2 regions of the Exiguobacterium artemiae 7-3 genome follow, and region 2 is predicted to be linked to the other one. Evidence: riboswitches for the same ligand, from Rfam matches in the RefSeq annotation. Region 2 holds a riboswitch; the other holds the start of a gene.
The links. A riboswitch is a leader RNA that binds a small molecule or an ion and turns the genes downstream of it on or off. The one in region 2 is predicted to bind lysine.
Positions count from the first base shown of each region.

Region 1: linked by a shared signal. The riboswitch ahead of P402_RS0114145 (aspartate kinase) and the one ahead of P402_RS0115660 (amino acid permease) in region 2 are both predicted to bind lysine.

Region 1 is NZ_KK211190.1:2,528,918-2,543,868, reverse strand. It holds gene mprF (bifunctional lysylphosphatidylglycerol flippase/synthetase MprF) at 1-1,075, shown strand, start outside; gene nagA (N-acetylglucosamine-6-phosphate deacetylase) at 1,224-2,369, shown strand; gene nagB (glucosamine-6-phosphate deaminase) at 2,376-3,134, shown strand; gene P402_RS0114175 (LCP family protein) at 3,347-4,444, shown strand; gene phnF (phosphonate metabolism transcriptional regulator PhnF) at 4,568-5,302, opposite strand; gene P402_RS0114165 (alanyl-tRNA editing protein) at 5,430-6,581, shown strand; gene P402_RS0114160 (GNAT family N-acetyltransferase) at 6,578-7,006, shown strand; gene P402_RS0114155 (argininosuccinate synthase) at 7,127-8,332, shown strand; gene argH (argininosuccinate lyase) at 8,329-9,702, shown strand; lysine riboswitch at 9,770-9,947, shown strand; gene P402_RS0114145 (aspartate kinase) at 10,061-11,260, shown strand; gene P402_RS0114140 (aspartate-semialdehyde dehydrogenase) at 11,273-12,265, shown strand; gene dapA (4-hydroxy-tetrahydrodipicolinate synthase) at 12,286-13,167, shown strand; gene dapB (4-hydroxy-tetrahydrodipicolinate reductase) at 13,164-13,910, shown strand; gene dapD (2,3,4,5-tetrahydropyridine-2,6-dicarboxylate N-acetyltransferase) at 13,897-14,604, shown strand; gene P402_RS0114120 (branched-chain amino acid transaminase) at 14,630-14,951, shown strand, end outside.
Region 2 is NZ_KK211190.1:2,843,589-2,858,539, reverse strand. It holds gene P402_RS0115720 (acyltransferase family protein) at 1-645, opposite strand, end outside; gene P402_RS0115715 (CDP-glycerol glycerophosphotransferase family protein) at 642-2,408, opposite strand; gene P402_RS0115710 (IspD/TarI family cytidylyltransferase) at 2,714-3,427, shown strand; gene P402_RS0115705 (ribitol-5-phosphate dehydrogenase) at 3,424-4,449, shown strand; gene P402_RS0115700 (CDP-glycerol--glycerophosphate glycerophosphotransferase) at 4,481-5,689, shown strand; gene P402_RS0115695 (nitroreductase family protein) at 5,890-6,447, opposite strand; gene P402_RS0115690 (hypothetical protein) at 6,537-7,073, opposite strand; gene P402_RS0115685 (DHA2 family efflux MFS transporter permease subunit) at 7,196-8,881, opposite strand; gene P402_RS0115680 (HlyD family secretion protein) at 8,894-9,550, opposite strand; gene P402_RS0115675 (TetR/AcrR family transcriptional regulator) at 9,746-10,354, shown strand; gene P402_RS0115670 (diguanylate cyclase) at 10,416-11,507, opposite strand; gene P402_RS0115665 (MarR family winged helix-turn-helix transcriptional regulator) at 11,697-12,146, opposite strand; lysine riboswitch at 12,321-12,505, shown strand; gene P402_RS0115660 (amino acid permease) at 12,638-14,116, shown strand; gene P402_RS0115655 (hypothetical protein) at 14,244-14,426, shown strand; gene msrA (peptide-methionine (S)-S-oxide reductase MsrA) at 14,496-14,951, shown strand, end outside.

The DNA.
Region 1 (14,951 bases), 310 kb from region 2:
TGCTGCGAGTGCCTCGATTTTTGCACTTGTCTACACACTCGTCTTCATTCGTTTATTCAATACGTTTAATCAGCCGGTCTTGGGTGAAAAGTTAGATCTGCAAAAAGTTAAGGATGTCTTGACGGAAGAAGGGGGAAATTATTTAAGTCACCTGGCTTTTCTCGGCGATAAACGCTTTTTCTTCTCTGAGTCCGGACGTTCATTTATTCAGTTCAGTCAGACCGGAAACCGGATTATGATGCTTGGTGATCCGAGCGGAAATCCGGAAGAACATTCCCAGTTGATTGCCTGTTTTTTACGGCGTGTCGAGGATTTGGGTTATATCCCGAATATCTATCAGATTCAGGCACAGAACATGTCGTTGTATCATGATTTTGGCTTTAACTTCTTTAAACTCGGGGAAGAAGCAATCGTCGACATGACGACCTTTACCGTTTCCGGGAAAAAACGGGCCGGATTACGTTCCATTAAAAATCGTTTTGAACGGGAAGGCATGACATTTGAAGTCGTATCACCTCCGTTCAGTGAAGCGTTGCTGAACCAATTACGTGACGTCTCGGATGAATGGTTAGGAGGGAAGTCCGAAAAAGGATTTTCATTGGGCTATTTCAACGAGTCTTATTTGAATCAAGCCCCGATTGGTATCATGCGTGATGCCAATCGGCAGATCCTTGGCTTCATGACATTCATGCCGGCGTATCAGGAAGGTGTTCTCTCGATTGATTTGATGCGTTTTCGTCCGGATGGTCCGAACGGGATTATGGATGCCATGTTTATCCGCTTGTTTGACTATGCGACTGAGCAGGGCTACCATACCTTTAATATGGGAATGGCTCCGCTCTCATCCGTTGGTGAGGACGAAACATCATTTTGGCAGGAACGTGTAGCTGCCGATGTATTCAACAACATCCGCTACATGTACAGCTTTACCGGGTTGAGACGCTATAAGGAAAAATATGATCCGAAGTGGGAAGGACGTTACCTCGCATACCGTAAACGTCAATCGTTAACGATTGCGATTTTAAAAGCGACACGTCTGATTTCAAAGAAAAAAGACCGGATTTTATTGCCGTAAATAAAGAAGATTCTGGACTAGACTCCGGAATCTTCTTTTTCATAGTTGATTAAATGTATAAAGGTCTATACAACTAGAATCAACAACGGTATACTAATGGTGAAGATATATCACTTGTCGGAATCAAAAAGAGAAAGGAAGAAACAAGATGCCAAGCATGATTCATGCAGAAATTTATACGGGACAAACCGTCATTCAAGATGGATTCATCCGCTTTGAAGAGACCATCCAAGAAATTGGAAAGATGTCAGATTACACACCACGCGACGAAGTCGTCATCAATCTTGAAGGGAAACGACTGATTCCAGGAATGATTGATGTTCATATCCATGGTGGATATGATGTCGACACGATGGATGCGGATGCGGAAGCGATGCACCGGTTGAGTAAGGCGATGCTTGCGGAAGGCGTCACGTCTTTTTTTGCGACGACGATCACACAAGACTGGGATCAGATTACGCAGGCATTGAAAGTCACGCGAGATGTCATCGATTCCCGGCAGACGACGATTGAAGGCATTCATCTAGAAGGACCATTCATCAATCCGGACTATGCCGGAGCCCAACCGTTGGAATACATCGTCGAACCGGATGTGGATCAATTTTTAAAATGGCAACAAGCATCCGGAAATCAGATCAAACTGGTCACGTACGCTCCGGAACGGTCGGGTGCCCGTGATTTTGAAGCGGCTGTTCGAGAGACGGGCGCGATTCCATCTGCCGGACATACCGATGCGACATTTGACCAAAATCATTTAGGCAATGTCACCCACGGGACACATCTCTATAATCAAATGCGTGCCTTGCATCACCGGGAACCCGGCACCGTCGGATATTGCCTCCTCGAACGATCGGTATACGCGGAAATCATTCCGGACGGGATTCACAGTTCGAAAGAGATGGTCGAATTTGCTTACCGGATGAAAGGACCAGACCGTTTGACGGTCATCACTGATGCCATGCGAGCGAAGGGATTGTCGGACGGAGAATATGAACTCGGCGGACAGACGGTGCACGTCAAGGATGGAGCTGCGCGTCTTGCCAGCGGGAACTTGGCAGGCAGTGTCCTGACGATGGATCAGGCATTACGCAATATCATCACCTTTACCGGCTGTTCACTCGAACAAGCAGTACAGATGACTTCAATCAACCAGGCAGAAGAATTTGGCTTAACACATAAAGGACGACTCGAGCGGGGCAAGGATTCTGATTTTGTAGTATTGACGGCAGACTTGAAAGTGGAACAAACCGTTCACCGCGGGGAAGTGCACCGATTTACAAACGGAAAGGGGTAACAACTGATGAAATGGATGATTGTAGAAAAAGCAGAAGAATTGGCAAATGTCTCTTACCAACTGCTCAAACAGGAGATTGTAAGACACCCGGAAGGATTGACGATCGGACTTGCGACCGGCAGCTCTCCGCTCGGTGTATATGAAGAATGGCGCAAGGATCAAGTCGATTGCCGGCATGTGACGACCGTCAATTTGGACGAATACGTCGGACTCAGTCCGGATCATGCGCACAGTTATCATACGTTCATGCAGGAGCATTTGTTTGATGCGGTCGACTTCAAAGAATCGTATGTACCGATTGGAAATACAGTTGATCCAAGTCAAGAGAGTGAACGGTATGAACAGCTTGTCCGGAAGTTAGGCATCGATATTCAGTTGCTCGGCATCGGTTCGAATGGTCATATCGCGTTTAATGAACCTGGCACACCTTTTGATGCCAAAACCCACGTCACCCAACTGACCGAGTCGACCCGGATTGCCAACCAACGATTTTTTGACCGGTTGGAGGATGTGCCGACAGAAGCCATCACAATGGGGATTGGAACGATCATGGAAGCGAAGAAGATTCTGTTAGTGGCTTCAAGCGAGCGAAAAGCGGAGGCGATTCGCGATATGATGGAAGGTCCGGCGACGACTGCATGCCCGGCAACGATTTTACAACGGCATGCCGATGTGATGGTTGTCCTGGACGAAGAAGCCGCAAGCTTGTTATCGGACGAAGCAAAACGTACAGGCCGAGCTGCCTATACCAACTTCATGAAATGAAACAACAACTCGTCTTTGATGAGACCGGACTGCTTCAGACCGGTCTTCTCAAGAGGCGAGTTTTGTATTTAATTTTGGTTTAGCTGTTTCATCGCAAAAACAGTGAAATCACATCTTCTTAATCGAATCGTAAATTGACATTTTAATAAAAGTCGGGATAATGGAGAATAGTGAACTTTACAGAAAATTTACATGAAAATGAGGGCTTACAGATGCAGACGAGATCAGCAAGAAAGAGGCAACCGAGTGCTGGCAAGATGTTCATCAAAGTGATCGCTGCCTTGTTATTACTTTTGACCGTTATCGGTTCCGGTTATGCGGGAGCGGTTTTCATAAAGACGCAGGAAACTCTGGCGAGAACACAAATCAACATTCCGGGTTCGAAAGTCAGTTCGAAATATGATGATGTTCCGTCCGAATCTTTTTTGATTCTAGGAACGGATGAGACGAAAGCTAGTAAAGAACGCAAGGAACCGGCACGATCGGATGTCATGATTGTCGGTGTCTTGAATAAGAAGACCGAGCAATTGGTACTGACTAGTATTCCACGGGATTCACTCGTCAATATTGATTACTCTAAATATGATGTGCCGTACGGAAAAACGGGTGTCGAGCAGGATAAAATCACCCATGCGCATTATTTTGGTTCGATGGACAAATCGAGTTCATACAACGGCATTAAACTGGCACGTGAGACGACTGAAAATCTGCTTGGCATTGAAATCAACCATGTCGTTAAAGTTAACTTCCAAGGATTCGTTCAGTTGATCGATGCCCTTGATGGAGTTGATATCGATGTGCGTTATGCGTTCAAAGAACAGGATTCAGCGCGTAAAGCAGGAACGATCACCGTTCCGAAAGGTCTGCAGCATTTGACTGGGGAACAGGCACTCGCCTACGTCCGAAATCGCCATGATGATCCACTCGGAGATATTGGCCGGGGACAAAAGCAGATGCAAGTCATTCAAGCTGTTGCGAAAGAAGCGGCAAGTTTCCGTTCGCTCGGTGCGTATCGCGACATCTTAGACGCTGTAGGCGACAATGTCGAGACGAATTTAGGTCCAAACGATTATCTCCGTTTAGCTGATTTTACGACAGCTTTACGTAATACGACGGAATACCAGCTCGCAGGTGAAGGATACATCGGAATCAGCGGGAAATGGGAATACCATCTTGATCCGAATCAACTTGATCGTGTCAAAGCCAATCTGACAAAGGCGATGCAAGGACAAGAAGTATCACCAATGAAAGAAGAGACAAGCACACCGTCGGAAACGGATTCGACGACAGTCGAGCAGCCGGTTCAATAACCGTTTAAGACGGATGATCCTAAAAAAAGCACATGTTTCAGATACTTTCTTGAAAAGTATCTCGAAACATGTGCTTTTTGATTCGAAAACAGGAGAGGGCTCTCTCCTGTTTTCGAATCAGACTCAGCGTTGCCGTTCCATTTCGACTGTGAATGTGTACCGATCGCCACGATAAGCGGAGATGACATATTCAAACGGTTGATCGGTGGCAAGGAAAGTCAGTTGCTCGACGGACAAAACAGGTGAACTGACCGACAGACCGAGATGTTGCGCTTCTTCTTTTGTCGCGAGACGTGATTCGAAAGTTTGACTGGCACGACCAAGATTCAGTCCACTGGCCTCTGCAAAGGCATAAAGTGACGTGATGGCAACGTCCTGGTTCAAACCGGGTAACAACTGTTCAGGGATATAGACGGTTTCGAGCGCAAGCGGTTGTTCGTTTGCGATGCGTAAACGTTTTAATTCATAAATTTTGGCACCTTCCCGGATACCGAGTTTATTCGCAATCGTCATTTCAGCAGCAATCGTTTGGTAGGACAACAATTCACTTGCCGGTTCCAATCCAAGATGTTCCATCTCTTCAGAAAAACTGGTCAAACCAGACAGTTGCATGACGATTTTTTTATTGGCAACGAATGTGCCGCGTCCTTTTTGACGAATCAGATAACCGGCGTTGACGAGGTTCGAGATGGCTTGGCGGACAGTCATCCGGCTGATTTGATGGGCCTCGGCGAATTCGCGTTCCGAGGGAATTAAATCGCCGGGTTGTAACAGACCATCCTCGATTTGTTGTTTTAGGGCAGCTTCAATTTGGTAGTAGATTGGAAGTGGTGAATTTTTATTGATGTGCTGAATCACGGCATTTCGTCCCTTCGCGGTCGATAGTCTTTCATCTAGTGTACTAGGAAATGAAGATGTCGACAAACGATTGTAAGTGATTTGTGTCATAATAGAAGCAAATTCAGTACAAAAAGGTGGAATGAAGATGCGTTCTGAGCAAATTTATCCGGACGTCCGGACCTTCGAATCAATCGTGACGGGTACGAAGGACGAACAAGGATACTGGGTGACGCTACAACAAAGTTACTTTTATCCGGAGAGTGGGGGACAGCCTGCTGATCGGGGCACGCTAAACGGTATTCCCGTCCTAGATGTTCAGCTTGAAGATGGACACGTCTGGCATCGCCTCGAAAGTCCGCTTCTTAAAACCGAAGTGCAGGGTGAAGTCGATGATGTCATTCGAACCGATCACGCGGCGCAACATACGGCGCAACACGTCATTTCCGCGATTCTTCAAGACGAGTTCCAAATCAAGACAATCAGTTTTCGGACCGGTACGGAAGAATCGACCCTGGATCTCAATCTTGATGCATGGGACGACACTCTTCAAGGGCGTCTGGAGGAACGGTTGCGGACGGTGATTCAAGCCAAACTGCCAATCACGGCGACAGAGTATACAGAAGAAGCGGCACTCCAGTTACCCTTAAGAAAAACACCACAGGTAACAGGGAAAATCCGAGTCGTTCAAATCGGTGAACTCGATTATAGTGCCTGCGGAGGGACACATCTGGCCTCGACATCGGAATTGGAACTGATTTTATTCACAGGACTGGAAAAGGTTCGGGGAAATATCCGCTTGGCGTATGTGGCGAAAGACCGGGCATTTCGATTACTGACGACCGAACGGCGTGTCTTAGCAGAGACTGCACGTGCATTATCTGCTAAAAAAGACCAGGTCCATCTCGTCGTGGAGGAACTGAAGCAGGAGCAAGTGCGTCTGAACCGTCAGATCGGACAGACTGAAGATATGCATGTCAAAACGGTCTTGAAACAAATCCTGGCGACAGACGAACCGGTTCTCACCGTACGACATGGTCAAGAGGACATCCGCTTTTCAGAAAAACTGCTGAAAGCTCTAGCCGAAGCAGGACGGACAGGATTCGTCTGGAACGAGACAGCTAAAAAATTATTCATGTGCAGTGCCGGCTCGATTCATCTCGGACAATTTGCCAAAACACATCTAAAGCAGTTTAATGGACGTGGCGGTGGAAGTGAAAACAATGCCCAGGCATTGTTCCAGACGTATGAAGAGGCACAAGCTTATGTAGAAGCATTAAAGGAGGAATTACATACATGACAGTGATTCAAGTGAAAACAGCAGAACAGCAGCAAGCGGTCCGAATGATCCGGGAACGTGTTTTTGTCGAGGAACAAGGGGTTCCGCGCCATTTGGAATATGATACACACGATGAAACAGCGATTCATTTGCTTGTCCTCGATGAGATGAACCGTCCGGTAGCGACGGGGCGGACCCGCCCGTATGACGAGCAACGGATGAAGGTCGAACGTGTCGCGACACTTGCTGCGACAAGAGGAAAAGGGTATGGCGGCGAACTGATGCAGGCGATGGAACGGATTGCCCGCCGTGAAGATCGGACGATTTTGACACTCGGTGCCCAGGTCCAGGCAATTCCGTTTTATCAAGGGCTAGGTTATGCGATTGTTTCCGATGAATTTGACGATGCCGGCATCCCGCACCGGACGATGGAGAAAAAAATTTAACGCTGATTTTTTGAGAAATCCTGAAAAAAGGGTTTCTTTTTTTGAAAGTCTATGTATATATATAATTCATAGTGAATTTTTATACAGATAGATACAGCCGAATTCAAGGAGGAAATAAGAATGACAAAACAAAAATTGATTTTAGCGTATTCGGGTGGACTGGATACTTCAGTCGCCATCAAATGGTTGAGCAAGGATTATGACGTCGTCGCATTGTGTATGGATGTCGGCGAAGGAAAAGATTTGTCGGTCATCAAAGAAAAAGCGTTACTCGTCGGTGCGATCGAATCGATTGTTCTTGATGTCAAAGACGAATTCGCGAATGACTTTGTTTTGCCAGCCCTTCAGTATGGTGCGCATTATGAAGGCGCCTATCCTCTGATTTCCGCTTTATCTCGTCCGTTGATTGCTGAAAAACTGGTCGAAGTGGCGCATGCCCACGGTGCCACAGCAGTCGCCCACGGCTGTACCGGAAAAGGAAACGACCAAGTCCGGTTCGAAGTTTCGGTTGCTGCGCTTGATCCCTCACTCGAAGTCATCGCGCCGGTTCGGGAATGGAAATGGTCACGTGAAGAAGAAATCGCCTATGCAAAAGAAAATGATGTGCCGATTCCGATCAATCTCGACAGCCCGTATTCAATCGACATGAACTTATGGGGACGCAGTAATGAATGTGGCGTTCTTGAAAATCCATGGACAGAGCCGCCGCAAGATGCATATGCCCTGACGGTCGCACCGGAAGACGCACCGGATCAGGCGGAAGAAGTCATTATCGGTTTTGAAGCAGGTGTCCCGGTTTCCATCAATGGGACAGCGTATCCACTGGCAAAATTGATTACCGAACTGAATATTATCGCCGGTGCACACGGCGTCGGACGGATTGACCATGTCGAGAACCGTTTGGTCGGGATCAAGTCACGTGAAGTCTATGAGTGCCCGGGTGCAACGGTCTTACTCAAAGCACATGCAGCCCTTGAGACCATCACATTGACAAAAGATGTTGCCCACTTTAAACCGATTCTCAGCAAACAATATGCAGAAACGATTTATAACGGATTGTTCCATGCTCCGCTGACAAAAGGACTCAAAGCCTTCTTGACGGCGACGCAACAGGACGTGACCGGCGAAGTCCGTGTCAAACTCTATAAAGGAAACGCAACCGTCACAGGACGTCAGTCAGCCGTTTCGCTCTACGACGAAAAACTCGCGACCTATACAAAAGAAGATGCCTTTGATCACGAAGCAGCGAAAGGATTCATTAAATTGCACGGTCTTGCGATTGCGACACATGCCAGTGTCCATCGTCAGGAAGGCGTGAAAAAATGACGAAACTATGGGGCGGACGTTTTACGGAAAGTGCTTCCGCTCAAGCGGAGGCCTTCGGGGCATCGATTTCATTTGATCAGAAATTAGCAGCCGTTGATTTGCAAGGCAGCCTGGCCCATGCACAGATGTTGCATGAACAAGGAATTCTTGAGAAAACCGAGTGGCAACAAATCGAAGCCGGGCTGAAACAGTTACAAACGACACTCGATCAGCACGTCTACACGACGGTTGATGAAGACATCCATATGAATCTTGAGCGGTTGCTGACGGAACAGATTGGTCCCGTTGCCGGGAAGCTGCACACAGCCCGCAGTCGAAACGATCAGGTTGCGACCGATCTTCATCTTTGGATGGAGCAACATGTTCTCGAACTCCTGACCAGCATCCGTAACCTGCAATCCGTCATTACGGAACAAGCGGAGCAACATGTCGAGACGGTCATGCCGGGTTACACCCATCTGCAACGGGCGCAGCCGATTTCACTGGCGCACCATCTGCTTGCTTACTTTTGGATGTTTGAACGGGATGCCGATCGATTGACGGATAACTTAAAGCGGATCCGGATGTCGCCGCTCGGTGCCGGGGCACTGGCGGGAACGACTTTCCCGATTGACCGGTTCAAGTCAGCTGAGCTGCTTGGTTTTGAACAGGTCTATCCGAATAGTCTGGATGCGGTCTCGGACCGGGACTTCGTCATCGAGTATCTCGGTATCGCCTCAACCGTGATGATGCACTTGTCACGCTTTTGCGAAGAAATCATCATCTGGGCTTCGCAGGAGTTTTCATTCATCGAATTATCCGATGCGTTTTCAACGGGATCGAGTATGATGCCGCAGAAAAAAAATCCGGATTTTGCAGAACTGATTCGCGGTAAAACAGGACGTGTCTATGGTAACCTGATGGGCTTTCTGACGACGATGAAGGCTCTGCCGCTCGCCTACAATAAAGATATGCAGGAAGATAAAGAAGGTGTCTTTGATACCGCTGATACCGTATTACAATCCGTTCAAATTTTTACAGGGATGATCGAATCCGCTACGTTTAAGACAGAAGCGCTCAAGAAGGCGACGATGCAAGACTTCTCGAATGCAACGGAACTGGCAGATTATCTGGTCACAAAAGGGATTCCGTTCCGGGAAGCGCATGAAATCGTCGGGAAAGCCGTCTTACATTGTGTGCAGAGCGGATGTTTCTTAAAAGATTTGACGCTGTCGACGTATCAGACGTTCCATCCGGTCATTGCGGAAGATGTCTATCCGTTGCTCGATCCGGTTCAAGCCGTCGCACGACGGGGAAGCTACGGCGGGACCGGTTTTACAGCCGTCCGGGAACAACTCACATTAGCGAAGAAGTACCTTGAAAAATTATAAAATTCAAAAAAAGTTTGGCAAATCACTGGATTTAACAAAAAATGTTTGCTATAACTGTAACTAACAACCGACAGATAGAGGCGCGGATGACATCAGTAGCAACACTTATAAAGGCAAGCATGCCAAGTGATGTGAAAGGGGAAATCCGCCGAAGTGAACAGGAAAATGCTTTTTCTTGATTGCTGGTACAACGGTTAAGATCCGTTGTACTGCCGAAACCCACGTTTCGGAGCGCTATCTTACGTAAAAGAACGAATGACACTGTCATCGTTTGTCCGATCGTGATAACGACGGGCCGTAGGAACGCTCCTACCGGCCCGTCGTTTTTTTCTGTTTCGGGACAAAAGGAGATAGGATTGTGACAACTGTACTTAAATTTGGTGGTAGTTCGGTTGCGACTGTCGAACAGATTCAGTCAATTGCGAATTATTTGAAGAATCGGACGGATCAAGGGGAGAAATTAGTCGTCGTCGTGTCAGCGATGGGGAAAATGACGGATTCATTGATTGCGCAAGCCCAAGCCATTACGGACCGGCCGGAACGGCGCGAACTGGATCGTCTGCTTGCAATCGGAGAAGAACAGACGATTTCGTTACTCAGCATCGCGCTGAATTCACTTGGGACAAAAGCCTTGTCGCAAACGGGAGCCCAAGCCGGCATCAGTACGATGGGGCTGCATACGAAAAGTAAAATCAAACAAATCGACGGTGAACTGCTCCGGAAAAAACTTGAAACCTACGATGTGATCATCGTCGCCGGTTTCCAAGGGGTCAATGAACTGGGGGATGTCACGACGCTCGGACGCGGCGGATCAGATACGACAGCCGTTGCCTTAGCAGCCGTCCTTGATAAACGTTGTGAGATCTATACGGATGTTGACGGTGTCTATACGGCAGATCCACGGATTCATGCTGCAGCGCAGCCGATTCCGCACATTTCATACGATGAGATGATGGAAATGAGTGCTCTTGGCTCAAAAGTCATGGAGATGCGCAGTGTCGAACTCGGTAAAAAATACGGCGTCCACATCTTCGTCGGAAAAACACTAGAATCGAAAAGAGGGACTTGGATTATGGAGGCAACGGAAACGATGGAACAGAAAGCAGTAACGAGTGTCAGTGTGACGAAAAACGTCCTGACGGTATCAATCAAACACGTTCCACAGACGAATTCAGCGGTCGCGGATATCTTTGAACTGTTGTCAGGTCGCCACGTCAACATTGATATGATCAGTCAGACGACGTTTGACAGTGACATCTTCCTTTCCTTCTCTTGTCCGTTAGACGAAGAAGAGTTTTTGGAAGAGGCTTTGCAGGATATCATCAATCGTTTCCCGACCGTCAAAGTCGATCGTCATAACCAACATGCCAAATTATCGGTCGTCGGAATCGGCATGCGGGATGCAACCGGCGTCGCTTCGAAATTATTTGCGATTTTCCGGGCCGAAAACATCACGTTTTATCAGGTTACAACATCAGAGATCAGCATCTCATATACGATTGCCCAAGCTGACATCGAACGGACCGTCGCAGCAATCGCTCAAGCATTCGACCTGTAAGGAGGAAATCATATGTATCATGTCGCAGTCATTGGCGCAACCGGCGCCGTTGGTCAAAAAATGTTACAAGTCCTGGCGGAACTCGACTTTCCGGTTCGTCAGATTTCAGCGTACGCTTCAGCCCGTTCTGCCGGGAAAACCGTCCAGTTCAAAGGACAGGACGTCACGATTCAAGCATTATCTGAACGGATCACGGAAGACGGCATCGATGTGGCGCTGTTTGCAGCAGGCGGCAGCATCAGTGAGCAGTATGCACCGTTACTGGCTGCAGCAGGCACACTGGTCGTCGACAATTCAAGCGCCTTCCGGATGCAGGCCGATATCCCGCTTGTCGTACCGGAAGTGAATCCGCAAGCAATCGGACCAAATGACCGTTTGATTGCCAACCCGAACTGTTCGACGATTCAATCGGTCGTCGCCCTAGCACCACTTCAACAATTTGGTTTGAAACGTGTTAACTATACGACGTATCAAGCCGTGTCCGGTTCCGGTCAAAAAGGAATCGAGGATTTAGCCCGCGGAAGCCGCGGCGAAGAACCGGTCAACTATCCGCATCCGATTTACGATAATATCCTGCCGCATATCGATGTGTTCTTACCGGACGGCTATACGAAAGAAGAACAGAAGATGATTGACGAAACGCGGAAAATCTTCCAGTTACCGGAGTTACCGGTCAGTGCGACATGTGTTCGTGTCCCGGTCACGAACTCTCATTCTGTCGCGATCAACGTGACATTCGAGCAGGAGACAAGCGTTGCAGCCATCCGCGCCGCATTAGCTGAAGCACCAGGCGTCGTTTTGGTCGATGATGTCAGTCAAAACCAATATCCGATGCCGCTTGATGCAAGCGGAACAGACGACGTCTATGTCGGACGAATTCGTCAGGATCAAAGTCTCGCCAATACGTTCCATATCTGGTGTGTTGCCGATAATATCCGTAAAGGGGCCGCTTCGAACGCTGTCCAAGTAGCGCGTCAAGCACTTGAAAGTTCAATCCATTCGTAAGAAACGAGGAGGAATCCGATATGTTTAAAGGAGCAGGAACAGCACTGGCTACACCATTTACATCAACCGGTGAGCTGGATTTAGCGGTATTTGAACAACTGATCGAACAACAACTCGCAGCGAACATTCAAGCGTTAGTCGTCGGGGGAACGACCGGAGAAGGGTCAACGTTGACGAATGAAGAGTTTGAAACGTTACTTGAAACGGCAGTCCGCGTGACAGCTGGACGTGTCCCGGTCATTGCCGGAACAGGAACGAACAATACGGCTCAAACGATTGAAAAAACACAGACGGCAGCCCGACTCGGTGCGGATGCTGCCATGCTGGTCACACCTTACTACAATAAGACATCGCAAGCAGGACTCGTCGCCCACTTCACGGCGGTTGCGGATGCAGTCGATTTGCCAATCATGCTCTACAATGTTCCGTCACGGACAGGGGTCGCGATTTCCGTCGAAACAGCCGTCACACTTGCCAAACATCCGAACATCCAAGCGTTTAAAGAAGCAAGTGGAGACGTCAGTTTCATGGGGGAATTGATGACGGCCTTACCAGATGGCTTTGCAGTCTTCTGCGGTAACGATGATCAAATTCTTCCTTATATGGCATGGGGGGCACAAGGCGTGATTTCCGTCTTGTCGAATCCGTATCCAGCTGAGACGCAAGCTTTGGCAGAAGCCCTGCTCGCAAATGACTACGACACGGCACGCCGGATTCAGAGTGATCTGATGCCCGTCATTTCCGCCTTGTTCAGCGATGTCAATCCGATTCCCGTCAAAGCAGCACTTGAAGAAATCGGAATTGCTGTTGGTGCTCCCCGTCTGCCGCTCGTCCGTCAGTCGGAAGCGGGACATGCGCACCTGCTTGAGACGATGCGGAGTTATAAAGGAGTGGTTGGATGAGACTCGCCATTCACGGATACGGAGCGACAGGACATTACGTGCATGAACTGGCACCGGATGCTGTCGTCGCCGTCATCGACAAAACGAAAACGGCGGAACGTGTTCCCTCATACGGCACGCTCGCCGAGATGACGGAATCGGTCGATGCAATCATTGACTTCTCACATCCGAGTCTTTTGCCGGACTTGCTTGCTTATGGGATTAAAACGAAGACACCACTCGTCATTGCGACGACGGGTTTCTCGGAAGCGGAACTGCAGACGATTCGCGATGCTTCGACACAAATTCCGATTTTCCAATCGTATAACATGTCGTTTGGAATCGCGATGATGCAACAGCTGTTAAAAACACTCGTTCCGCTCGCCGGAGCATTCGACATCGAACTGCTTGAGAAACACCACAATCAAAAAGTCGATGCACCGAGCGGGACGGCGGAGCTGTTGCTCCGGACCATCCAGGATTTACGAAATGTCCAACCTGTCTACGAACGGGAGTCGACGCGTGAGAAGCGGGAGCCAAACGAAATCGGGATGCACTCGATGCGTGGGGGAACGATTTTCGGCGAACATGAAGTATTGTTTGCGGGTGTCGATGAGTTGATCGAAATCAAACACACGGCGTTATCCAAAAAAGTATTCGCTTCAGGTGCAATCAAGGCAGCGGAAGCGCTCATTCAAAAATCAGCGGGACTCTATACACTGGAGACGCTTTACACACAGGAGGATTCACATGTTATTAACTGATGCTTATGAAATTGCAAAATTCATTAAAGATGCTAAAAAACAAACACCGGTTAAACTATACGTCAATGGTGACTTGGCAGGACTGACGATTGAAGGAGCGACGGCATTCGGAACGGATCAATCAAAAATTTTCTTCGCTGATGCAGGACTTGCTTCAACTTTCTTAGAAGAATATGCAGACCGGATTACTGAAGTGCATGTCGAATATGACCGCCGCAACAGTGCCGTGCCGATGCTTGATACACGTCATTTGAATGCCCGGATCGAACCGGGTTCATGGATTCGCGATCATGTCGTCATCGGCGATAACGCGGTCATCATGATGGGCGCAATCATTAATATCGGTGCATCAATCGGAGATGGTACAATGATTGATATGAACGCCGTTGTCGGAGCACGTGGCACAATCGGCAAAAACGTTCATGTCGGCGCCGGTGCCGTGGTCGCAGGGGTTCTTGAACCACCTTCAAAAACACCGGTCATCATTGAAGATGGTGTCTTAATCGGAGCGAATGCCGTCATCCTAGAAGGTGTCCGCGTCGGAAAAGATGCGGTCGTCGCAGCAGGCAGTGTCGTCACAGAAGACGTTCCTGCAGGCAGCGTAGTGGCTGGTACGCCAGCACGTGTCATCAAACAGAAAGATGCAAAAACAGCAGAGAAGACGCAACTGGTGGATGATTTACGTTCACTCTGATTGACGTCGAAGAGGAGGAAAACACATGGCAGTGGATACACAGTATGGAGAAGCAATTTGGTTAGACGGGGTTTTTCATGATCCAAAAGAGGCAAATACGAGCGTCATGTCCCATGCGATTCATTACGGAAGCGGATTTTTTGAAGGCATCCGTGCGTATGCGACACCGGATGGTCCGGCGATTTTCCAATTGACGGAACACATTGAACGTCTGTTCCGCAGTTGCGCGTTCTATCACGTGACGATTCCTTATACAGTGGAAGAACTTGTTCAAGCGACGATTGATCTTGTCGCCAAAAACGGCTTTGAGTCTTGTTACATCCGCCCGTTTGTTTTCCTCGGTACAC
Region 2 (14,951 bases):
GGCAATGGCGATGGAAACAGAAATGATCAATCCGGTCAAACGGCCGAGGGGTGACGTCATCCGGTCACGAATCCGCCCGTCCGCGAGCCATCCCCGCTCTTTGATGAGATAGCCCATCAAAAAGAACGGATAAAAACTGATGACCTTTTGCAAAGACAGGAAGTTCGTAATCGAACCCGGATTGGCGTTAATCAGCAGCGCAAACGCGATACTGATCAACAACGGATAACGCAAGGTCAGAAATCCCGGCGTCACGATCTGCCAAATAATGATTCCGAGCAGGTACCAGAGCGTCCAACTCGGAACGAGCGGATGAAGGAGACCGTCCATCAATCCATCGGCCGTCTTCTCATTGACGTAAGCAAGATAGACTTCATGAATCGATTGCCAGATGAAATAGAGGACGACAAACGAAATGATTCGTTTCGGTCTGACTTCCTTGAAAAAATATCCGCTCATGAAGATGAAAGCCGGCATATGCAGCAAATAAATGATGTTGTAGACGATTTGGACCGGATCATTCCCATCCAGATTACGGAACGTCTCAATTAGATGTCCGAACACCACCATGAAAATCAGCAGTACTTTGTAGTTCCCGAGCCAATGATCATAGGAAAAGGTCATTGGTTTTGGTGTTTGATTCATTCGTTTTCTCCAAGAATGATTTGATCGACGAAACGTTGACTCGACTTCCCATCCTGATGCTCGAAGAAGTATTCAGCAAAAGCTTTGACGTTTTGCATCTCGAAATCTTCGTTCTTAATCCGTTCAATCAACTCTTCCGAGGTACGGACGATTGGTCCGGGAACAAATTCTTCAAAGTCATAATAGAAGTCACGTTTTGAGATGTAATCTTCTAAATCGTAAGCGAAGAAGAGCATCGGGCGATCAAGCAGTGAAAATTCAAAACAAGTCGATGAATAATCGGTAATCAAAATATCAGAGACGAACAGTAATTCGTTGATCTCCCGGTGGTCCGTCAAGTCGAGGAAGAAGTCAGCATACACTTCCGGAATCTCCATCCGGCGGCGGACGAACGGATGCATCTTCAAGACGAAGACGTAGTCTTCATGGAAAGCTTCATACAAAGCATCCAAATCGAGTTGACTGAAATCATAATGGGCACTTTTCGCGCCGTTTCCACGGAAAGTCGGAGCAAACATGATGACTTTTTTTGTTTTGAAGACAGGATATTCTTCGTAAATCCGTTCCTTGGCATCGGAGATGTAGGTTTGGTCAAAGAACATATCTGTCCGGGGAATTCCGGTTGCGATGACTTGATCTTCCCGTAATCCGAATCCTTCCGCATAGTGACGAGCGACGTTATGCGAGCTGACGATGGCTTTCGTATAGTTTCGGTGGCTGAGCGAGTTGGCACTTGGGCCACCCGGCTTACCGAGACGGCTGTATCCGAATGTCTTGAAGGCTCCGACTGCGTGCCAGACTTGAACAAGATCGCTTCCTTTCCGGATGCTGAGCGGATAAATCATCGGATAAAAATCATCGACTAAAATCGTTTTGGCTGTCGCGAGGTGATACGGCAACGTAAATTTATCACGCCAATCGCGGCGGGACTGCAAATTGGGTTTGAAGAACGTTTTAACATCCAGGTTGAGATCCCGGCGTTCGATTTCGTTTAAGATATAGGCGAAATTCCCGCTGACATCACTTCGGGAATCCGAAGCAAACACAACTTTGTTGTCTTGGATTGGTTGCGTCCATTTTGCGACATTGTAAATACTCTTGAATGTAAAACGACGGAATTTAAACGCGCGTTTCCGCCAATTCTTTTTCGATTTGTTGAATTTTTCGATCAAGCGGATAAAACGTTTCGTCTCTCCTTGCTTAAGGGAATGGAAACTTAGGGTATTGCTGTATTCTGAATACTGGACGACCAGTTCATATTCGAGTTTGAGCAAGACATTGCTATGTTTCGTTTCAACACGATAAATGACCGGAATCAAGGACCGTGTATCACCAAATGGAGCTTCATGTAAAATTGATTTTCCTTGGACGATTCCGAAGAAAGCATCGAAGTAACCCATTGGCAAAGGTCGTCCGGTCGGAGTCAGATGGTTGAGATCAAGCTCGCCGCTGAACGTTTCTTCCGTCCAGTCCCCTTCAAACGGGAAGCGAAGTATGAATGTCCGTTTATTTCGTTTGTTACGGAAAATGACGGCCCGTTCTAAAGGAATCGGTTCGACCGGTGCTTCGGACTGGATGTATCCATCTTCCGGTTGTATTTCTTCTGTGTCTTCAGGAACGGCAGGATTCTCAAAAAGTAGCTGCTCGGCCTGAAGGAAATCAGTTAATCCGAAAAGACGTGCCTCGAATCGGAATTTCGTTCCCGCTAGTTCTAGATAGTTAACGTGTGCCTGTAATGTCGGTATCTGTGTTTCTTCTGTCAAAACAATCTCTCCTCGCTTAAATGATTACAATGCATTTACACAACAATGACAGATTTTTAAAATCATCACGAACATAGTATAGTGATATTAGAAATCACCCATCATTATATCGTGATGGTGCAAAAAAAATAGAACTTTGTCTATTTTTTTTGGTTTGGTGGATAGAATCGTCAAAAAAAGACCATATTGTGAGACATACCCACATCGCTGGTAAGTGGAAACAAAAAAACTTTTTATATAAGGGAGGGAAGCGAAGTGACCCATGGCAGCGCCATTGTCTATGGATGGGAACTTTGCGATACAAGATGATTTATGCAGCAATCTTAGCTGGCGGAAAAGGAACAAGAATGGGGAATGTCGATCGTCCTAAACAATTCCTTTCAATCGGAGAACGTCCGATTCTCGTGCATACCGTTGAAAAGTTTCTGTTACACGAAGATTTTGATCAAATCATCATTGTGACTCCAACGGCCTGGATCAACTATACACGTGATATCTTGGAGAAATATATTGGAACCGATGAGCGGATTGTCATCACGGCAGGCGGCAGTGACCGCAACGAATCCATCATGGCAGCCATCAACTGGATTGAAAATAAAAATGGTTTATCAGACGAGGATGTCATCGTCACACATGATGCGGTCCGTCCGTTCTTGACGCACCGGATCATCAAAGAAAACATTTCGACAGCACTCGAATACGGAGCATGCGATACGGTCATCTCAGCCATCGATACGATTGTCGCCTCGACAGACGGAAAAACGATTTCCGATATTCCAGTCCGTGATCAAATGTATCAAGGACAGACGCCGCAAAGTTTCCAAATCACAAAGCTGAAAAATCATTACGAAGCATTATCAACCGATGAGCGGGCGATTCTGACAGACGCATGTAAGATTCTTTTGCTCAAAGGTGAAGCGGTCGCGCTCGTCACAGGTGAATTGTTCAACATCAAAGTAACGACGCCGTACGATCTCCGCATCGCCAATGCTATTTTGAAGGAGCGGATTCACCAATGATAAACCAAGTCTACCAACTCGTGGCGCCACGCCAAATCGAGGTGACGTATGACGAACGGTCACTCAATTCAGACCGGGTCGTCGTTCGCCCGACGTTCTTATCGATTTGTCATGCGGATCAACGCTACTTTACGGGAAGCCGCAGTGCGGAAGTGTTAGCGAAGAAGTTACCAATGGCGATGATTCATGAAGGCATTGGTAAGGTAGTCCATGATCCGTCCGGAACGTTTAAAATCGGTACATTGGTGGCGATGGTTCCGAACACACCAGCGGAAACGGATGACATCATCGGGGAAAACTACTTGCGGACAAGCCGTTTCCGCTCGAGTGGTTATGACGGTTATATGCAGGATTATGTGTTCATCAAGCCTGATCGTCTCGTCGAAGTACCTGCTGATCTGGATCCGGAAGTCGCAGCATTCACGGAGCTTGTCAGTGTGTCCGTTCATGCCATGACACGTTTCGATCAGATCGCCCACAGCCGTCGTGAAACATTCGGCGTCTGGGGAGACGGCAACCTCGGGTTCATCACCGCGTTGATGTTACGTAAATTATATCCGGAAGCGAAATTGCTTGTTTTCGGAAAAACGCAATCTAAGCTGGATTACTTCTCGTTTGCGGATGAGACGTATCATATCGATCAAATTCCAGACGATGTCTCGTTTAATCATGGATTTGAATGTGTCGGTGGAATCGGCAGTCAATATGCGATCAATCAGATGATTGATTACATCATTCCTGAAGGGACGATGGCATTGCTTGGTGTTTCGGAAGAACCGGTCGCTGTCAACACACGGATGATTCTTGAAAAAGGTTTACGTGTCTATGGATCAAGTCGGAGTACCCCGGCTGATTTCGCACGGACGATGGAATTGTATCAGCTGTATCCAGATATTCCGGCCTATTTGTCGAACCTCGTGTCCGGTGTATTCCAGATTCGCCAAATCGAAGATATTCATCAAGCGTTTGAAAGTGATTTGACGAATCGTTTCGGTAAAACCGTCATGGAATGGTGCATGTAACAATGAAAGTGGGAAGAGAAGGGATCACGTTATGAAACAGAAATTACGTTTGATTCAGCGACGAACGGTCCATTATTTGCTTGTGGTGACGTATTGGATCTCGAAGTTTTTTCCGGTACAGACAAAAAAAGTCGTCTTCGCGACGTATCGTTCCGATAAGCTCGTCGATAACTTCCGCGCTGTTTATGATGAACTTGAAAGCCGGGAACTCGGATTTCAGTATGTGTTTTTATTGAAACGGTTCCCGCAAAATTTAATGGGACAAATCAAATACGTCTTCCATATGATGCGTGCGACATACGAGCTGGCGACGGCCCGGTACTTTATCATTGATGACTATTATTATCCCGTTTATGTCTCGACGTTACGTAAAGGAACAGAAGTCATCCAGCTGTGGCACGCCTGTGGGGCATTCAAGAAGTTTGGTTACAGTGTCCTCGATAAGTCTTATTCACCGGATGACGATTATTTGAAGATGGTAGCTATCCACCGCAACTATTCGAAAGTCTATGTTTCGGGAGAAGCTTGCATCGCGCCGTTTGCAGAAGCTTTTGGCATGGATTCAACCCGGATTCATCCATTTGGTGTTCCGCGGACGGATCAGTTGTTAAATCGGGAGCGGCAAGTTCAAATTGAGCATAAACTGTATGATCAGTATCCAGAATGGCGGTCGAAAAAGCTGATTCTACTGGCACCGACGTTCCGTGGGAATGGGCAAACAACCGCCCATTACGATCAGGAGCTGGATTTCCGGCAGTTCCGTGAACAACTGGGACCGGATCATATTCTGTTGTTACGGATGCACCCGTTTGTCTTGAACCGACCGGTCGTGCCGGCAGAGTTTTCGAATCAAATCATCGATATGACGGATTATCCGGACATCAATGACTTGATGCAGGTGGCGGATATTTTAGTGACGGATTATTCTTCTGTTATTTTTGAATTTGCTTTGCTGAAGAAACCGATCATCTTCCTCGTTAACGATTTGAACTCGTATAAGGAAGAACGTGATTTTTACTTCCCTTACGAATCGTTTGTACCGGGACCGATTGTCTCGTCATTCAATGACGTCATTTCCTGGATCAAGGCGAACCAGTTCGAACCGGAACAGATTGAAGAGTTTGCGGGCCGGTTCTTTACGTATCAAGATGGACAGGCGACGAAACGAATTGTCGATCATATTTTGACGGGAGCGCTTCCTGATGCGCCGATGCGTCCGGAAGAACTGAAGACCGTTTGATTTAATCGAAGCGGATGAAACAGAACAGAGGTAGTGGATATTAAATCCGCCACCTCTGTTTGTCGTTCAGAATCAGACATCAAAAAAGCGTCCATCTTTCACGATTCCGTTTGGGGAGGGAATGAGAAGATGGGCGCTTTAACTGATTTTATGGGGCTTGATTGGCGCGAGCAGGGGTAGCCCGCAGAATGCGCACCGGTTTAGAAGTGCGTTAACTTGTCACGTGCAGCCGTTCGTTTTTTCAGCGGGGGAATCAAGGCAGGCCATCCGAATTGAATGACTCCTGCGACACGTTCATTTTCTGAAGCACCGATCATGTCAGCATATTCATCCGTGAACCAATGTTTTCCACTTTTCCAACAACAGCCTAAACCCAGTTCAGTCGCGAGGAGTTGAATATTTTGAATCATGGCAGCGGTCGCGAGTAAATCTTCCATCTGCTGATCTTCTGTTCCTTTTACTTCATATAAAACAGTCAAGTAAACAGGAACATCAGCAAATTTTTGACGCATCATCTGACGTTGTTCGTCTGTTTTTTGATCCAGTTGACCACGCTCAGCAAGCAACGTCATCAATTGATCGACATACCGGACTTGGCTTTCTTCGTTTGCCAGGACGAATCGCCAAGGTTCACGCAATTTATGAGTCGGTGCATAAATAGCGGCTTCGAGAATTTCTTCAATCATCTCGTTTGGAATCGGTTGATCCGTATAAGCACGCACAGACCGTCGTTCTAAAATCAGTTGTCGGGCGTTCATAGTAATCATCTCCTGACGTAAGTACTCTTAGAATATAATTGATAACGATTATCATTGTCAATGATTAATTAAAAAAACGCTGGTTCAAATCAGCGTTTTTCAGGTGTGGAAGCTATTTTTTTCTTAAGTTGGCGAATCCGAAACAAGGCAAACAAGTAGTGTGCAAAATAGAGGGTGAAGCCAAAGAAAACCGCCATCATCACGTTAATCTGCACGCCGGGTACGACCGTCAAATTCACATAAAGGAGAACACCCATCGAGAAGGTATAAAGTGCAGCTTCAAGTATCTGCGGCATCATCCGATTTTTTTTGAGGAAGAACGAACGGACAATCGGCAGGATGACGAAGCTGACGAGCCGGTCGAGCAGGCCGATGACAAGTATGCTGATGATGATGGACAAAGGTCCTGCGAAGTATAATAAGTTCGGAAATAAGACGTAAGAAACGAGCAGTAACGGTCCGATCAACAGAAAGATGGACACGGACGCTCGAAAAAAGATGAACAGACTGTTGATACTGATTAGAAAGGCACGTGTGACCTTTTGAGACCAGGATGAAGGTCGTCCTACTTGCCAGGCGAAACAACAGGCGAAAATGAAAGCATAGAACTGCAGAAAGGCAACCATAAAGCAACTCCTTTTAGATATGAAACTCAATGACCCTAGTGTAGCGATTTTATGAAGGAAGTGCAAAGGCAAACAACTAAAAACCCGTTGACGATGTGCCGCCAACGGGTCCAAGAAAAGTCTTAATCGAGATTTGGTTCTTTTTTTCCATGCATGAAAAGCGACAAGATCAAAGCGAGTGCGGATAAGACCGTCGCAACCCAAAAGGCATCTGTGATTCCGCTGATCGTGGCTTGTTTCGTCAACTGCGTCATCCAACTGACGGATGCGGCTTGCGGACTGCCCAACTGTTGTCCAAGCTCATTCAAATGCTGTGAAAGTGTTGGATCAAGTGTTGTAAATTGATTGGCGTCATCGGCGAGGTGAGCCGTTGTTTGTCGTGTCATGACCGTGACGAGAATCGCTGTCCCAATCGAACCTGCGACCTGACGCAACGTATTTTGTGTCGCATTACCGTGTGGAATCATCTTCATCGGTAAGGCGTTCATACCGGCTGTCATGATTGGCATCATGATGAAAGCCATTCCGAACGACCGAAGCATATAAATGCCCATGATTGAATTGTAAGAGGTATTCATATCGAGTTGTGTCAATTCCCATGTTCCGTAGGTCATTAACGTCAATCCGAAAATCGCGAGCGGTCGGATACCGAATCGGTCAAACAGTCGACCGGCAATCGGTCCCGTGATCCCCATGATCAATGATCCGGGTAACAACAAGAGACCAGAATCAATCGGTGAGAAACCACGGATACTCTGCAAGTAAATCGGAAGCAGGAGCATCCCGCCAAACAACGCCATCGTGACGATGATATTGATGAATAAAGTGAACGAAAACTCCGGCACTTTCAACACACGGATATTCAACATCGGATCATCCATTGAAAGTTCGCGAAGGGCAAACGCTGCAATCCCTAAGATACCGATCAAAATCGTGCTGATGACGAGCGGGCTATCCCAACCGTCATTGCCGGCTTCACTGAATCCGTACAACAGGCTTCCGAAACCGATCGTACTGAAGACAACACCGAGCGCATCGAATTTCGGTTTCGATAAAGGCTGCACGAGTTTGAACCAGGCGACACCAAGTAACAGTGTCAAAAGACCGAAAAAGGCCATTCCGTAAAACATGACATGCCAATCGTAATTCTGAATAACATAGCCGGTAATCGTCGGACCGATTGCGGGAGCAAGAATCATCGCGATTCCGAGCATCCCCATCGCCGCGCCGCGTTTATGCGGCGGGAACAGAGTCATGAAGACATTCGAACCGAGTGGCATCAAAATACCGGCACCGGCTGCTTGCACGACTCGTCCGATCATCATGACGGGAAAGTTCATCGCCATCGAACAAATGATGGAGCCGAAGAAGAACAACGTCATGGAAACGAGGAACAATTGGCGGAACGTATAACTCCGCATTAAAAAGGCACTGATCGGAATCAAGATACCATTGACGAGCATGAAACCGGTCGTCAACCATTGTGCTGTCGAGGTCGAGACGTTAAAATCGTTGATTAAGACAGGTAAAGCGACATTGATCAGCGTTTGATTCAAAATCGCGATAAACATCCCAATCAAGAGAACCGTCAAGACTTTTGGAATACTGATATCTGCCGTCGCGAGCGGCGTCCGTTCTTGCACTTGCGGTGCAGGCGGTACAGGAACGCTATCGAGATGGTCGAGCTGCATCTCGTCAAGAGGAACATCACCAGCCACGGCTGGACGTGCACGCCGGACAATCAGGTTGACACCGATGATCGTGACAACCATAAAGGCGATGTATCCAAAAAGGAAGGTCGTAGACATAGACGTCCCTCCTTAATCCTTATGAATGCGGACGGTCACATTCATACCAGGTCGAATGTCGAGTGATTTTTCTTGTGACAGTGAGACTTTGACGGGAATGACTTGCGCAACTTTCGTATAGTTGGCAGTTCCGTTTGAAGACGGCATCATCGAAAATGTTCCAGCCGTCGTCATACCGATTTGTTCGACTTCACCGGATAACGTCGTGTCCGGATAGCTGTCCACATAAACATCAACAGTCTGTCCGACTTTGACTTCATCGATATCAGTTTCTTCGACGTTTGCTGTTACCCAAAGCTCATTTAAGTTAAAACCGTAAGCGAGCGGTGTTCCTGCTCCAACGACGCCGTTTTCTGTCGCCATCGACTGAACGACTGTTGCTTTTGTTGGCATAGAGACCGCTGTACTGACCGGTTTTTGACCGGCTTGCGCCATCATGACGTGACCAAGTGTCGCGTCACTGTCGAGCGTTTGACCTGTTTTTGCTGTCCAGTCTGTCAGTTTACCGGCACCGGGGCTGGCAATCGTAATCATTTTTCCGTCAATCTTTGCGTTGTCTGTTTTCACATAGCTTGTCGCTTGATCGTAATAGTAATAGCCGATCGCGCCTCCGCCGATTAAAACAACCAGTGTCAAAATGTTAATCAGTAATACTTTTTTCATGTTCATGATATGAAATGCATCCTTTCTTCCGTATACTCTGAGTTCCCTAGTCATAAAATAAAAAATACTCCTCTGGGGGAGGAGTAGTTAATATAGTTAATTATATGGAGAAGGAATCAACATACAACCGACAATTTCCGACAAAGTGTTGGAAAAGTCGATGAGAGCGGATACAATATCAAAAAAAGGTGGTTCTAGTAGATGAATCCAGGACAAGATCCACGACCAAAACGGTCACGTGACCGTATTACAAAAGAATTGTTTCGTTTGCTTGACCATCATCCTTTTTCGACGATCACAGTCAAGATGTTGACGGATGGGGCGGCAGTCAATCGATCGACCTTCTATGCGCACTTTACAGATAAATATGATTTGATGAATCAGATTGTAGACGATCATATGCGGCTTCTTGTGGAAGCAATCCGGATTCAGGGGACCGGATCATCGGATTATCCATCGCTCGATCGGGTCAGCCGTTATTTCGAACGCCTTTTTATCCATATTGAACAACATGAACAATTTTACCGGACGATGTTGTTGAATGGTCCGGTAAAAACGTTCATTTCGCGCTTTTTGGATACATTAAAAGAAAATTATCAACGTGTGTTTGAAGCACATGCGGTGAATGAAACCCAACTGGTCGATCGTGATTTACTATTGAATTACGTGATCGGCGGACAGCTCGGATTATTGATTTCCTGGTTACGAAACGGCCGTCCTTATTCAGCGGTATATATGGCGGATCAACTCAGCCGGATGATTGTTTTGGGAACGGTCAAGAGTATCGGTTTTCCGGAACAATCGACTTGAAAAGCGCAAAAGAATCTCTAAAAAAGACGCCCTTTCGCCGAACGACGCGAAAGGGCGGGGATCAGGCTTGTTCGAGTTCCAGTTGTTTGGTGTAAATCGTACTCCGGTTTCGTCCGCTGCCTTTCGAATGGTATAACGCCTTATCTGCCTGCTGTAAGGCTTCAAGAGATGAGTGGGAGCTGCTCGAATGTGCGATACCAAGGGAAATCGTAATTTGTAAATCAGGAACCGCTGTCGTCGGGAAAAGATTCCGGGCGACAGTCATCCGGGCGAGCTCGGAGATTTTTTTCGCTTCATCAACGGACGTATCCGGCAAGATGATTAAAAACTCTTCACCGCCATACCGACCGACTAAATCGTCCGGACGGGCGAGAGAAGCAAGAGTCGTACCGAGTTGGCGCAAGACATCATCGCCTGCATCGTGACCATATGTATCGTTGACATGTTTAAAGAAGTCGATATCAATCAAGACGAGGGAATAGCCGTCTTCCGCAGATCCGACAAGGGATAAGGAGTCATCCAGCCGGCGCCGGTTGGCGAGACCGGTCAAGGCATCCGTCATCGCGAGTTTTTGTTGATACTGAATGTTCTCAAAGTGGCGACGGAGTTCTGTCAATAAATGATAGGTTACAAAACCAGCAATCAAATTAAAGAAGATATATGCCACCGATACTTTAAAGAATGTCGACCAACTATGGGTCAACAGATAGATGGCGGGTAAAGAACACAAGATTCCGATGCCAATCATCAACTCAAAATTCCAAAATGTCATGTGGACGTAGCGTCTGACGACACTAATCGTGAGGATGAACAGGCTGATGACGATCGCCGAAAGAATCGCCGCATCGATTTGGTCGAGCGGTGTGATCGCAAAACGAGTTCCGATAATCATCAGACCGGTTACGATGGCGCTCGGTAATCCACCGAACATCATAGCGATGGCGACCGGGATAATCCGTAAGTCAACCCGCGCTACATCGATCTGAATGCTGTTGAACATCAAGAGAACAGCGATGAGACCGGCTGCTCCTCCTAAGAAAAGTCGCGTTTTTACATGTGTTTTAGGGGTGATCCTCGGTTGGTTTCGAAAGGGTAGAAACAAAAGAGTGATCGTTGTGAACAGTAGACAAAAATTGATGATGAAATTATTCATGATGGACAACAAATCCTCCCAGCTCCTCGTAAACGCATTTCCGTAACATATTTCCAGTATACTCATTTTACTAACGGCAAGAAATGGAAAAATGTGAAGTGAAACAGGAAAAGTCGACAAAAAAGACAAAGTACACAGTCAAGTGAACTTTGTCTGAAAAATAAGTTGAATATTTTTTACACACAATTTTTAGGAAGAAACGGCTTCTTCATCCATCGTCAAAAGAATCTTATCGAAGACACGAACCATGACATTCAGTTCCTCTTCCGTCAATGTGCCGAACCGTTCCTGCAGGTATTTCCGGCGGACAACTTCGAGTTCACGAAACGCCGTTTCTCCTTCATCCGTCAAAGCAAGGACAATCGATCTCCGGTCATCTGTTGAACGGGTCCGAGTGACGAAGCCTGCTTTATACAGGCGATCGGTTAAAGCCGTTACCTGACTTGTCGCAAGCTCAAACTGTTCTGCGAGTAGAGTCGGACGTTGGGGACCATTTTCGGACAGACTGCGCAAAATGAAAAATTCACTCCGCGTCGCGGTTCCTTCAAATAGTCGGTTGAGTTCACGGCGTAATGTCCGGAGAATGACCCGCATTTGTTCCTCTAATCGATAGGTCAGTTGATCACGTTCTTGTGGCATTCAAGCAACATCCTTTCTCTCGGTTAACTTCTATAGTTTAGTGTACTAAAAATTACGAAATTTTACCATGAATAGAGGGTGTTTCAAAAAAAGAATTGACAATTTAAAGACGTTTTGTGTAATATGACGATGTAGTAACGAAATTATAATTAACTTAATTAGTTCTCACTCAACCAGTGGGATGGAGGTTGCAGTTCTTATAAGTACAGTCACGGATGTCGTCAAGCGGCAGATGAGGTGATTGAAAAGGAAGAATTGCCGAAATCAATCATCGCTTTGAAGATGATCGATTGGGATTAGATCGAACAGGTCTAATACTGTCACAGGTCAGATATGACTTGTGGGGAGCTATCTTTCACGACGGTAGAATGGGGCGCATCCTTTTACTATGTTGCGTTCTCATCTTCCTTCTGGAAGGTGAGGGCGCTTTTTGTTTTTTTTGATTCAAAAAGTGTCCTCTCAAAAATTTAAAAAAGAGAGAAGCGAATAAGATGAATACTTTACAACCCCAAAGAAAACTCGATTCAACCGAAGAAGGATTAAAACGTGGCCTGCAAGCCCGTCACATGTCGATGATTGCGATTGGCGGTGCTATCGGAACCGGACTCTTCATCGCATCCGGTGCATCTGTTGCCGCTGCCGGTCCGGGCGGTGCCTTGTTGTCGTATGCCGTCGTCGGATTAATGGTGTACTTTTTAATGACAAGTCTTGGTGAGATGGCAGCTTATATGCCGGTCGCCGGTTCATTTTCCACATACGGTGCAAAATTCGTTGATCCGTCGTTTGGTTTTGCGTTAGGTTGGAACTACTGGTACAACTGGGCAGTGACGATTGCCGTTGAACTCGTTGCAGCACAAATCGTCATGACATACTGGTTCCCTGATGTTCCAGGTTTTTATTTCAGCGCCATCTTCTTGTTACTGATGATTGGTTTGAACTACTTCTCCGTTAAAGGATTTGGTGAAGCAGAATACTGGTTCGCCATGATTAAAGTTGTCACAGTCATTATCTTCTTGATTGTCGGAGTCGCCATGATCTTTGGTGTCTTCACATCAGAAGCACCGGTCGGCTTTAAAAACTTTGCACTAGGTGACGCACCGTTCGTCGGAGGCATTCCAGCCGTCATCGGTATCATCTTAGTTGCCGGTTTCAGTTTCCAGGGAACAGAACTTGTCGGAATCGCGGCAGGTGAATCAGAAGATCCGGAAAAAAATGTCCCGAAAGCTGTTAAACAAGTCTTTTGGCGGATTCTTCTCTTTTATGTGTTTGCGATTTTTGTCATCGGAATGTTGATTCCGTATACAAGTCCGAACCTGGTTTCAAACGATATTACCGATGTAGCAGTCAGCCCGTTTACACTCGTCTTTGAAAAAGCCGGTCTCGCTTTCTCGGCAGCCTTGATGAACGCCGTCATCTTGACGTCTGTTTTATCAGCAGGAAACTCTGGGATGTACGCATCGACACGGATGCTGTATACATTGGCACGCCAAGGTGATGCCCCGAAATTATTCGCACAAGTCTCGAAAAACGGTGTACCCCGTAATGCCTTGCTCGCAACAGGCGCAATCGGCGCACTTTGCTTCCTGACTTCGATGTTTGGCGGTCAAGTCTACCTGTGGTTGTTGAATGCTTCCGGTATGACCGGCTTCATCGCGTGGCTCGGAATCGCCATCAGCCATTACCGTTTCCGTAAAGGGTTCCTCGCGCAAGGTCATTCGTTAAGCGACCTGCCATACGTTGCACCTGCTTTCCCGTTTGGACCGCTCTTTGCCTTCGGACTTTGTTTCCTTGTCATCGTCGGTCAAAACTATGCCGCGTTCCTCGCAGATCAAATTGATTGGGTTGGAATCGCCGCGACATATGTTGGTATTCCGTTATTCCTTGCTTTCTGGTTAGGTCATAAATTTAAAAATCGGACATCAGTCGTTCCTTATTCAGAAATGGAATTCCCGAAACATCCGCGTCCGTAAGTTAAAAGTCGATTCCGTTTCAAACGGAGTCGACTTTTTTGATGCATGTTAAAAAAAGAAATAATTCTTAAAACGTATCAAGTAGTAAAAAATCGTTTAAGATAAAAGAAAAATGGAGGCGACCTCAGTGAACTATTGGTATCACTTTAAACGGGCATTCATCCCGATTGCGATTTTGCTTGTAACGTTAGCGATCTATCAGATGCTGTACCGCATGAATAACATGTGGTATTCGCTTGGTGGATTGATTTTAGTGTTTGCGGCGATTTATTTTGTCATGCGCCGCTTAAAAACGAATCCCGAAGATTGACTGAGCAAGATAGTAGGGTAGCGGCACGGAACGCGTTAAAATAGGCATATACAGAGGAGGGGAAGCTAGATGGCAAAAGCAATATTCGCAGGTGGCTGTTTTTGGTGCATGGTTAAGCCATTTCATAAATATGATGGCGTCGAACAAGTCATTTCCGGTTATACAGGTGGTCATACAGAAAACCCGACTTACAAAGAGGTCTGTTCTGAAACAACAGGACATTTAGAAGCGGTCGAAGTCACGTATAATCCGTCTGTCATCACATACGATGAGTTACTTGAAATTTTTTGGCGGCAAATCGATCCGACGGATGGCGGCGGGCAGTTCAACGACCGCGGTCAATCGTACGAACCGGCAATCTTTTATATCGATGAAGAACAAAAACAAGCGGCAGAACGTTCGAAAGCGGCGCTTGATGCCTCCGGGCGTTTCTCACGTCCGGTAGCCGTCGACATCCGTCCGGCAAAACCGTTTTGGCCGGCGGAAGACTACCATCAGGATTATTACAAAAAAAATCCGTTCCGT